3 regions of the Achromobacter sp. HNDS-1 genome follow, and region 3 is predicted to be linked to each of the others. Evidence: predicted binding sites of a transcription regulator. Region 3 holds the regulator's gene; each other region holds the start of a gene.
What was found. The regulator HrcA, encoded in region 3, represses chaperone genes, less so after heat shock. The targets are predictions, from matches to a motif close to TTAGCACTCNNNNNNNNNGAGTGCTAA.
Positions count from the first base shown of each region.

Region 1 (3,276 bases), 920 kb from region 3:
CCGCCGCCCTGGAACTCATTTCCCAGCATCGCTGTTTCGGGGGCTCGCAGCGCTATTACCGCCACGAGTCGGCCGAGATCGGCCTGCCGATGCGATTTTCCGTGTTCGTGCCGCCGCAGGCCGAACAGGGCAAGGTGCCGGTGCTGTTCTACCTGGCCGGCCTGACCTGCACCGAGGAAACCTTCATGATCAAGGCGGGTGCCCAGCGCCTGGCCGCCGAGCTGGGGGTGATGCTGGTGGCGCCCGACACCAGCCCGCGGGGGGCCAACGTGCCCGGCGAAGATGAAAGCTGGGACCTGGGCACCGGCGCCGGTTTCTACCTGGACGCCACCACCGGCCCGTGGCGCGCCCATTACCGCATGGACAGCTACGTGACGCGCGAGCTGCACGCCCTCGTTACCAGCGCCCTGCCCGGCGACGCCGACCGGGTCGGCATCTTCGGGCATTCGATGGGCGGCCACGGCGCGCTGGTGCTGGCGCTGCGCAACCCGGGCAAGTACCGCTCGGTCTCGGCCTTTGCCCCGATCGCGGCGCCCAGCCTGTGCCCTTGGGGCAAGAAGGCGTTCGGCGCCTACCTGGGCGACAACCCCGACGATTGGGCCGCCTACGACGCCTCGGCGCTGATGCGCGGCCTGCGCCAGCCGTTTCCGGCAGGCATCCTGGTCGACCAGGGCACGGCCGACCAGTTCCTGGCCGAGCAGTTGTATCCCGAGGTATTCGAGGCCGCCTGCGCCACCGCCGGCCAGCCGCTGGAACTGCGCCGCCAGGATGGTTACGACCATGGCTATTACTTCATCTCGACGTTTATCGAGGATCACATCCGGTTTCACGTCGAACGGCTTGGAAAACCGGCCGCCTGACGCCCCGCTTCTATACTGGGCGGCCTGTCGTGGCAGGCCCGGTGCCCGGCCACGGCGTTCCCTGCATAGGATCGCCTGATTTGATCAACGGAATCGCTCCCTTCGTCTGGATCCTGCTGGCCGCGGTGATCGTGTTCCTGCCGGGCCTGGCGATGCTGCTGGGCCGGGGCGGCCCGCGCGACGAGCGCGGCCGGCGGACCTTCCAGTTCCGCCCGGTGCGGCGCCTGTTCGGCCTGATGCTGTTGCTGCTGGGCGGCGTGTCGGGGCTGCTGGCCCTGTCGCTGGTGCAATTCTTCCGCTTGACCACCGACGAGCCCGTGGCCCGTATCGAGGTGCGCCAGCAGGCCGAGGGCCAATACCAGGTCAACGCCACCGCGCCCGGGGTCGGCGCCAAGCAATATGTGCTGTACGGAGACCAATGGCAGATCGACGCTCGCGTGGTGCGCTGGCGCCTGCCCGCCCTGATGGCCGGCGCGCCGCCGCTGTACCGCCTGGAACGCCTGTCCGGCCGCTATAGCGACGCCGCGCGCGAAGCCACGGCCACGCGCTCGGTCCATGCCCTGGATGACTGGCCGGCGCCTGACCTGGGCTCGCTCAAGCAGAGTTTCCCGAACTGGTTCCCCTTCGTCGATGTCCAATTCGGCAGCGCGGCCTACATGCCGCTGTTCGACGGCGCCAAGTACCAGGTGTTCATGGATCCCCGCGGCGCGCTGTTCGTGCGCCCGGACGGCGAAGCCACCGCGGCGGGATTGAAGCGCCTGGGGTGGTAGCCAGCGGCGTCCAGCTCCGTGGCGGACCCGCCCGGCGAAGGCGGCATAGCCCTGGGAACAAGTCGGAAATTAAAATGGGGTCGCATTGCGTGGAGGAAACTTTGACGCGCCGCAATAGTCGAATTAGCACTCCCTTTACTAGAGTGCTAACATCGAATCCATGTCTTTACCCCTTCGCCTTCCGGAGACCGCCGCAATGAAGCAACCCAGTACCTCGTTGGCCACGTCCGGCAACGCCCTGGCGTTGGCCATCGCCAATCCGGGCGCGCTCGGCACCATCGACGCCTACATCTCGGCCGTGAACCGCCTGCCGGTCCTGTCGGCCGAACGTGAAACCGAACTCGGTCGCCGCCTGCGCGACAGCGAAGACCTGGGCGCCGCGCGCGAACTGGTGCTGTCGCACCTGCGCCTGGTGGTGTCGGTGGCGCGCCAGTACCTGGGCTATGGATTGCCCCACGCCGACCTGATCCAGGAAGGCAACGTCGGCCTGATGAAGGCCGTCAAGCGGTTCGACCCCGAGCGCGGCGTGCGCCTGGTGTCGTTCGCCGTGCACTGGATCAAGGCCGAGATCCACGAATACATCATCCGCAACTGGCGCCTGGTCAAGGTGGCCACCACCAAGGCGCAGCGCAAGCTGTTCTTCAACCTGCGCAGCATGCGCCCGGACGGCCAGACGCTGGATCCGGAACAGGTGGACCACATCGCGCGCGAACTCAACGTGCGCCGCGAAGACGTCAGCGAAATGGAAGTGCGTCTGTCCGGCCGCGACATGTCGCTCGAGAACCAGGACGACGATGACGACAGCTACGCGCCCATCGCCTACCTGTCCGACGAAGGCCGCCAGGAACCGACCCGCGTGCTGGAGCGCGCCGCCCGCGACCAGTTGCAGAGCTCGGGTCTGTCGAGCGCGCTGGAAGCGCTCGACCCGCGTTCGCGCCGCATCGTCGAGGCCCGTTGGTTGCAGGACGACGGTGGCGCCACGCTGCACGAACTGGCGCAGGAATTCGGCGTGTCGGCCGAACGCATCCGCCAGATCGAGGCCGCCGCGTTGAAGAAGATGCGTGGCAACCTGGCCGCCTGAATCTCCCCGCCGCAAGCATGCACAGGGCCGCGAATTCGCGGCCCTTTTTCTTGCGACGGCCGCATGGCGGCCGGATTGGACGTCGAGGCGGGGTTATCCTGGCGCGCCAATAAATTGATACAAATTCGCCTCGAATTAACGCGCAATTTCAGAAACTTAATGAAGTTCGGGCCGCCTAACTTCACGTAGACCGCGAACTTCGGTTAGCAGTCTTGTCATCCGTCTCGGCTTCTCCTCTTTCCCCTCCCCTATGAGACGGATGCTTGCGGGGCACCACGCATATGGTGCCCCGTTTTTTATTGCGCGCGCGCAACGCGCGCGGCCGGTTCAGGCCGCCTGCGCACTGTCCGGCCCGGCCTGCGCCGCCTGCCACAGCGCGTCCTGCACGCGTCGCACGCCGGTCGCCATGGAGCCGTCCTGGTAGAGCTTGATCCAGCGGTAGCCGGGCGCGAGGTTGTCGACCACATGCTTGCCGTCGCGGATGCTGAACTGGAAGCAGGTGGACGGCGTGGCCAGCAGGCGCAAGTTGTGGCGGCGGCGATCGAATTCGTGGTGCACATGGCCC
Region 1 is NZ_CP157584.1:3,438,232-3,441,507, forward strand. Features, by position in the region: gene fghA (S-formylglutathione hydrolase) at 1-860, shown strand, start outside; gene ABFG95_RS15965 (hypothetical protein) at 941-1,630, shown strand; gene rpoH (RNA polymerase sigma factor RpoH) at 1,827-2,711, shown strand; gene ABFG95_RS15975 (phosphodiesterase) at 3,039-3,276, opposite strand, start outside.
Region 1: a site for HrcA is predicted at 1,754-1,780, ahead of rpoH (RNA polymerase sigma factor RpoH). Genes of this name have one in related genera too.

Region 2 (3,276 bases), 2.0 Mb from region 3:
GAGAATCCGGAATGCCAGATCGACGCCATCTCGCAAAGCTGGGCCGTGCTGTCGGGCGCCGCCCTGGAAGACCGCGCCCGCCTGGCCATGCAGGCCGTGGACGACCGGCTGATCGACAACGAGCGCGGACTGATACGGCTGCTGGATCCGCCTTTTGATTCCTCCGCCCTGAATCCCGGCTACATCCGAGGCTATGTGCCTGGCGTGCGCGAGAACGGCGGCCAGTACACCCACGCCGCCATCTGGACCGCCATGGCATTCTGCGGCCTTGGCGACGATGCGCGCATCGGTGACCTGCTGACGATGCTAAACCCCATCAGCCATTCCGACTCCCCAGCAAAAGCCGCCGTCTACAAGGTGGAGCCCTATGTCATGGCCGCGGATATTTACACCACGCCCGGGCAGCGAGGCCGTGGCGGCTGGACCTGGTACACCGGCTCATCGGGCCTGATGTACCGCCTGGTCCTGGAATCGGTGCTGGGGATGCGCCGGCGCGGCGCATCCATGAGCTTTCACCCCTGCCTGCCCGCAGACTGGAACACCTTCAAGCTGCACTACCGGCACGGGGCTACGATGTACTCCGTGACCGCCCTGCGCGGACAGTCCGAGAATGGCGCGGGGTACGTGACGCTTGATGGCGTGCTGCAGAAATCGGGTGAAATCCCCTTGCTGGACGATGGAAGGGATCGCGAGGTCATGATCGTGTTACAGGCGTGATCTCTGCGCCGTTGGACCGTAGCGATGGTGCCTAGAAAACAGTGAAAGGTGGGACAACAAGGGACCTTCCTGAAGATGCCCGCCAACGATTACTAAACACCGAAATGGCTCAGGCGTCCTTCGACAAGGCCGTGCTGAAAGAACATATAGCCAAGCTGACGGGCGAGGCTAAGTCAAGGAAGGAACACCATGAAACATGACCTTAGCGATTCGGATATCGAACGTTGGCTTAACGAAGGCGGCGTTCACTTTCCCATAACGACGGAAGTATTGGACCCAGGCGTGCTGGATGAAGCGGAAAGACGAGTAATTGCTTGCTTGGGAGCCGCCGTTATTAGCACCTGGAGCCTTTTCCCCACGGAGACGAGGCGAACGATCCTGCAAGCCGCAATCAAATCATCGACGTATGACGCAACGATGTTGAAACAGAACGTGGCAGGCTTTCTGCGAGGCCGGCAAGGACCGCTCCGGTGAATGGCACTTAGCGGTCAGGCACTTGGGGAGGTCCGCTCCATTTCCGGCATTTCGCGCGCGCGCAACGACGGGCCGCTTAGGGCTCCAATCCCGCCACCGGCAACGCGAACAGCACGATCGCCGGATTCGCCACGACAAACCCCGTGCAAGCCAGGAAGATCACAGGCGACAGGGCGCACGCCATGTCCGCGCTACCGTGCGAGTCTTGCATACCCACCTGCTTCGCACCGACACGTCAAATCGTTATCCACGCCGAAAGAGGCGACGACACGCGTATCGTTTGATCAGGCGCCAACGTGGGTGAATCAAATCTCAAGTTCAATGAACTTCGACAGTGGCACATAAAAAGGGACGCACCACCTCACCTTAGGACGCCTCGTCCCGTCAGATGTAACAGCCCCTCCTCCCCCCTTGAACCCCACCACATCATCCCTATAATTAGCACTCGACTCCGGTGAGTGCTAACAATCCTCCCGGGCCCAACCGATCATTCACTTTCTTCTCTAGTAACAGGAGTTCCTCATGGCCTTGCGTCCCCTGGGCGATCGCGTGATCGTCAAACGCCTCGAAAACGAGCGCAAGACTGCGTCGGGCATCGTCATCCCCGACAGCGCCGCTGAAAAGCCCGACCAGGGTGAAGTCGTGGCCGTCGGCCCCGGCAAGAAGACCGAAGACGGCAAGATCCTGCCGGTCGACCTGAAGGCTGGCGACAAGGTTCTGTTCGGCAAGTACGCCGGCCAGTCGGTCAAGGTTGACGGCGAAGAGCTGCTCGTCATCCGCGAGGACGAAATCCTCGCCGTGGTCCAGTAAACCCTGCCTCAAAACGAATTTTCGAAGGAAGCTAACAAATGGCTGCCAAGCAAGTACTGTTCGGTGACGACGCCCGCGTGCGCATCGTCCGTGGCGTGAATGTCCTCGCCAACGCCGTCAAGACCACCCTGGGCCCCAAGGGTCGCAACGTCGTGCTGGAGCGCTCGTTCGGCGCCCCGACCGTGACCAAGGACGGCGTCTCCGTCGCCAAGGAAATCGAACTGAAGGACAAGTTCGAGAACATCGGCGCCCAGCTGGTCAAGGACGTCGCCTCCAAGACCTCCGACAACGCCGGTGACGGCACCACCACCGCCACCGTGCTGGCCCAGGCCATCGTTCAGGAAGGCCTGAAGTACGTTGCCGCCGGTTTCAACCCGATCGACCTGAAGCGCGGCATCGACAAGGCTGTCGCCGCCGCCGTCGCCGAACTGAAGAAGCAATCCAAGCCGGTCACGACCAGCAAGGAAATCGCCCAGGTCGGCTCGATCTCGGCCAACAGCGACTCCTCGATCGGCCAGATCATCGCTGACGCGATGGACAAGGTCGGCAAGGAAGGCGTCATCACCGTCGAAGACGGCAAGTCGCTGGAAAACGAGCTGGACGTCGTCGAAGGCATGCAATTCGACCGCGGCTACCTGTCGCCCTACTTCATCAACAGCCCGGAAAAGCAAGTCGCCGCGCTGGAAGACCCGTTCGTCCTGATCTTCGACAAGAAGATCAGCAACATCCGTGACCTGCTGCCGGTGCTGGAACAAGTCGCCAAGTCGAGCCGTCCGCTGCTGATCATCGCCGAAGACGTCGAGGGCGAAGCCCTGGCGACCCTGGTGGTCAACAACATCCGTGGCATCCTGAAGACCACCGCCGTCAAGGCGCCTGGCTTCGGCGACCGCCGCAAGGCCATGCTGGAAGACATCGCCATCCTGACGGGCGGCACGGTGATCTCCGAAGAAACCGGCATGTCGCTGGAAAAGGCCACCCTGGCTGAGCTGGGTCAAGCCAAGCGCATCGAAGTGGGCAAGGAAAACACCACGATCATCGACGGCGCTGGCGACAGCAAGTCGATCGAAGCGCGCGTCAAGCAGATCCGCATCCAGATCGAAGAAGCCACGTCCGACTACGACCGTGAAAAGCTGCAGGAACGCGTGGCCAAGCTGGCCGGCGGCGTTGCCGTGATTCGCGTTGGCGCTGCCACCGAAGTCGAAATGAAGGAAAAGAAGGCTCGCGTCGAAGACGCCCTGCACGCCACGCGCGCTGCGGTGGAAGAAGGCGTTGTGG
Region 2 is NZ_CP157584.1:2,309,843-2,313,118, forward strand. Features, by position in the region: gene ABFG95_RS10680 (glucoamylase family protein) at 1-717, shown strand, start outside; gene ABFG95_RS10685 (hypothetical protein) at 1,268-1,402, opposite strand; gene groES (co-chaperone GroES) at 1,714-2,001, shown strand; gene groL (chaperonin GroEL) at 2,040-3,276, shown strand, end outside.
Region 2: a site for HrcA is predicted at 1,630-1,656, ahead of groES (co-chaperone GroES). Genes of this name have one in related genera too.

Region 3 (3,276 bases):
AGCCGCTCGCGTTCGGCGGCCAGGCCCTCGGCGTCTTTTTCGGCCAGTTCCAGCTGGCGCGCCAGCGCGCGCCATTGCTTCCAGGCCAGGCCCACCGCCTGGCGCAGGTCGCCGTGGCCGCCGTGCGCGTCCAGCAGGTCGCGCTGGGCCTCCGGACGCATCAGGCTCTGGTGCGCATGCTGGCCATGGATGTCGACCAGGCTGTCGCCCAGTTCGCGCAATTGCGCGACCGTGGCCGGGGTGCCGTTGATGTAGGCGCGGCTGCGGCCCTGGGCGTCGATCACGCGGCGCAGGGCCAGTTCGTCGTCGGCGTCAATCTCGCGTTCGGCCAGCCAGGCGCGCAGCGCCGGCGGCGTGTCGAAGACGGCGGTGATATCGGCGCGAGCGGCGCCTTCGCGCAGCACGCTGACGTCGCCGCGCTCGCCCAGCGCCAGCGCCAGCGCGTCGATGAGGATGGATTTGCCCGCCCCGGTCTCGCCGGAGAAGACGGTGAAGCCGGGACCGAAATGGATCTCGGTCTGCTCGACGATGACGAAGTCGCGGATGTGCAGGGTGCGCAGCATGTTGGGGCGCTTACTACTCTACGTTGTCGGTGGCCTGCGGCATCAGGTTCCAGTGCAGCTTGCGGCGCAGGGTGGAAAAGAAGCTGTAGCCTTCCGGATGCACGAAGCGGATGGTGTAGGGCGCGCGCTGCACGACGATGCGGTCGCCGGGCTGCAGGTCGGACCAGGTCTGCATGTCGAAATGCACGCTGGCGCCGACCTCGACGCGGCCCATGGCGGTGAGCGTCATGTTCAGCACGCCGGTGTCCGGAATGACGATGGGACGGTTGGACAGGGTCTGGGGCGCCACCGGCACCAGCACCATGGCGTTCATGCCGGGGTGCAGGATCGGGCCATTGGCAGACAGCGCGTAGGCGGTCGAGCCGGTGGGGGTGGCGATGATCAGGCCGTCGGCGCGCTGGGTGTACATGAAGGCGCCGTCCAGTTCGACGCGCACTTCGATCATGCCGCCGCGTCCGGCGCGGTTCAGCACCACGTCGTTCAGCGCCGAGGCCGCGTACATCTGCTGGTCGCCGCGCCAGGCGCTGCCTTCGAGCAGCATGCGTTCCTCGATCTGGAAGTTGCCTTCCAGCACGCGCGTCAGGGCGCCATGCGCGTCCTGCACCGGGATGTCGGTGATGAAGCCCAGATGGCCATGGTTGATGCCGACCACCGGTACGCCGTACGGGGCGAGATGGCGCGCGGCGCCCAGCACCGTGCCGTCGCCGCCCATGACCACCGCCAGCGAGGCGTCCTGGCCGATCTGTTCGTAGGTGGCGACGGGGTATTCCGTCAGGCCGGTGTTGCGGGCCGTGTCGGCATCGACGAGCACCTGCCGCCCGGCCTGCGTGAGCGCGTGCGCGAGCGCCCTTAGCGGAGTGGCCAGGCCGGTGTCCTGGTATCTGCCGATCAGCGCGACGGTAGGAAAGTGCATGGTGGCAAGGCGAGTCAGAAAAACGAAATTGGTCCGGAATCGGGCCAGTTAGCCGATTATATGGGGCCGCATATCGGCTTGCGGGACAAAAATCGCCTCAACTGGAAAAGATTCCCTAAAATACCCGCTATGGATGACCGCGCACGCGCACTACTGAAAGCGTTGATCGAACGCTACATCGCCGATGGGCAACCAGTCGGCTCGCGGACGCTATCGAAGGTTTTCGATCTGTCGCCCGCCACCATCCGCAACGTCATGGCGGATCTGGAGGAATTGGGGCTGATCCATAGTCCGCACACCTCGGCGGGGCGCATTCCGACGCCGCGCGGCTACCGCATGTTCGTCGATTCGCTGCTGGCGGTGCAGTCCTACCAGCTCGAGCCGCACAACATGGGCGAGATGCTGGCCGCGGCCGAGCCCACCCGCGCGGTCAATGCCGCCGCGGCGCTGCTTTCCAACCTGACCCAGTTCGCCGGGGTGGTGCTGACTCCCAAGCGCGCCCAGGTGTTCCGCCAGATCGAATTCATCCGCCTGTCGGACAAGCGGGTGCTGCTGATCATTGTCACCCCCGACGGCGACGTGCAGAACCGCATCCTGTTCGTGCAGCGCGACTACGCCGAGGCCGAATTGCTGGAGGCCGGCAACTTCTTCAACGTCCACTTCGCCGGCAAGTCCTTCGACGCGGTGCGGCGCACCCTGTCCACCGAACTGGCGCAGTTGCGCGAAGACATCTCGCGGCTGATGCAGGCGGCGGTCGAGGCCAGTGCCGAGGCCGCCGAGGACGGCGATGCCGTGGTCATTTCTGGCGAGCGCAAGCTGCTGGACGTCACCGACATCGCTTCCGACATGGACCGTCTGCGCAAGATGTTCTCGCTGTTCGAGAAGAAGACCGACCTGCTGCAACTGCTCGACGTGTCCAGCCGCGCGCAGGGCGTGCAGATCTACATCGGCGGCGATTCCCAGTTGGTGCCGATGGAAGAAGTCTCGGTCATCACGGCGCCCTACGGCGTGGACGGCAAGGTGGTCGGAACGCTCGGCGTCATTGGCCCGACCCGCATGGCCTACGAACGCGTGATTCCCATCGTGGACATCACGGCGCGTCTGCTGTCCAACGCCCTCAGCCACAACCAGTAGTTCCATTCGAACCGACATCCTCCTCGCGGAGGAAGGGGAGTTTTTGTGTTTCTTCGCCTGTTCAAGTATCTCTGGCCTGAACGCTACCTGCCCGAAGCCGAGCAGGACGACCCATTCAATGAAGACCCGCCGCCGCGCGCGCCGGGCAAGGTCGGCGTGCTGCTGGTGAACCTGGGCACGCCCGACACCCCGGGCAGGAAGGATATCCGCAAGTACCTGGGCGAATTCCTGTCGGACCCGCGCGTGATCGAGATTCCGCGCTATCTGTGGAAGCCGATCCTGCACGGCCTGGTGCTGACGCTGCGTCCCAAGAAACTGGAGCCGCGTTACGCCGGCATCTGGCTCAAGGACGGCTCGCCGCTGATGGTCTACAGCCGCCGCCAGGCCGAAGGCGTGCAGGCCGCGTTGACCGCGGCCGGGGTCGAGGCGATGGTGGAGCTGGGCATGCGCTACGGCAACCCGTCGATTCCCGACGCCATCTCGCGCCTGCGCGCGCAGGGCTGCGAACGCATCCTGACCGTGCCGCTTTATCCCCAATACGCCGCCAGCACCACCGCCACGGTGGTCGATGCCGTCACGCGACATGCCGGCCGGCTGCGCGACCAGCCGGAAATGCGCTTCATCAAGCGGTTCCACGAGGACCCCATCTATCTCGATCCGCTGGCC
Region 3 is NZ_CP157584.1:4,353,614-4,356,889, forward strand. Features, by position in the region: gene recN (DNA repair protein RecN) at 1-563, opposite strand, end outside; gene ABFG95_RS20185 (NAD kinase) at 577-1,476, opposite strand; gene hrcA (heat-inducible transcriptional repressor HrcA) at 1,606-2,610, shown strand; gene hemH (ferrochelatase) at 2,656-3,276, shown strand, end outside.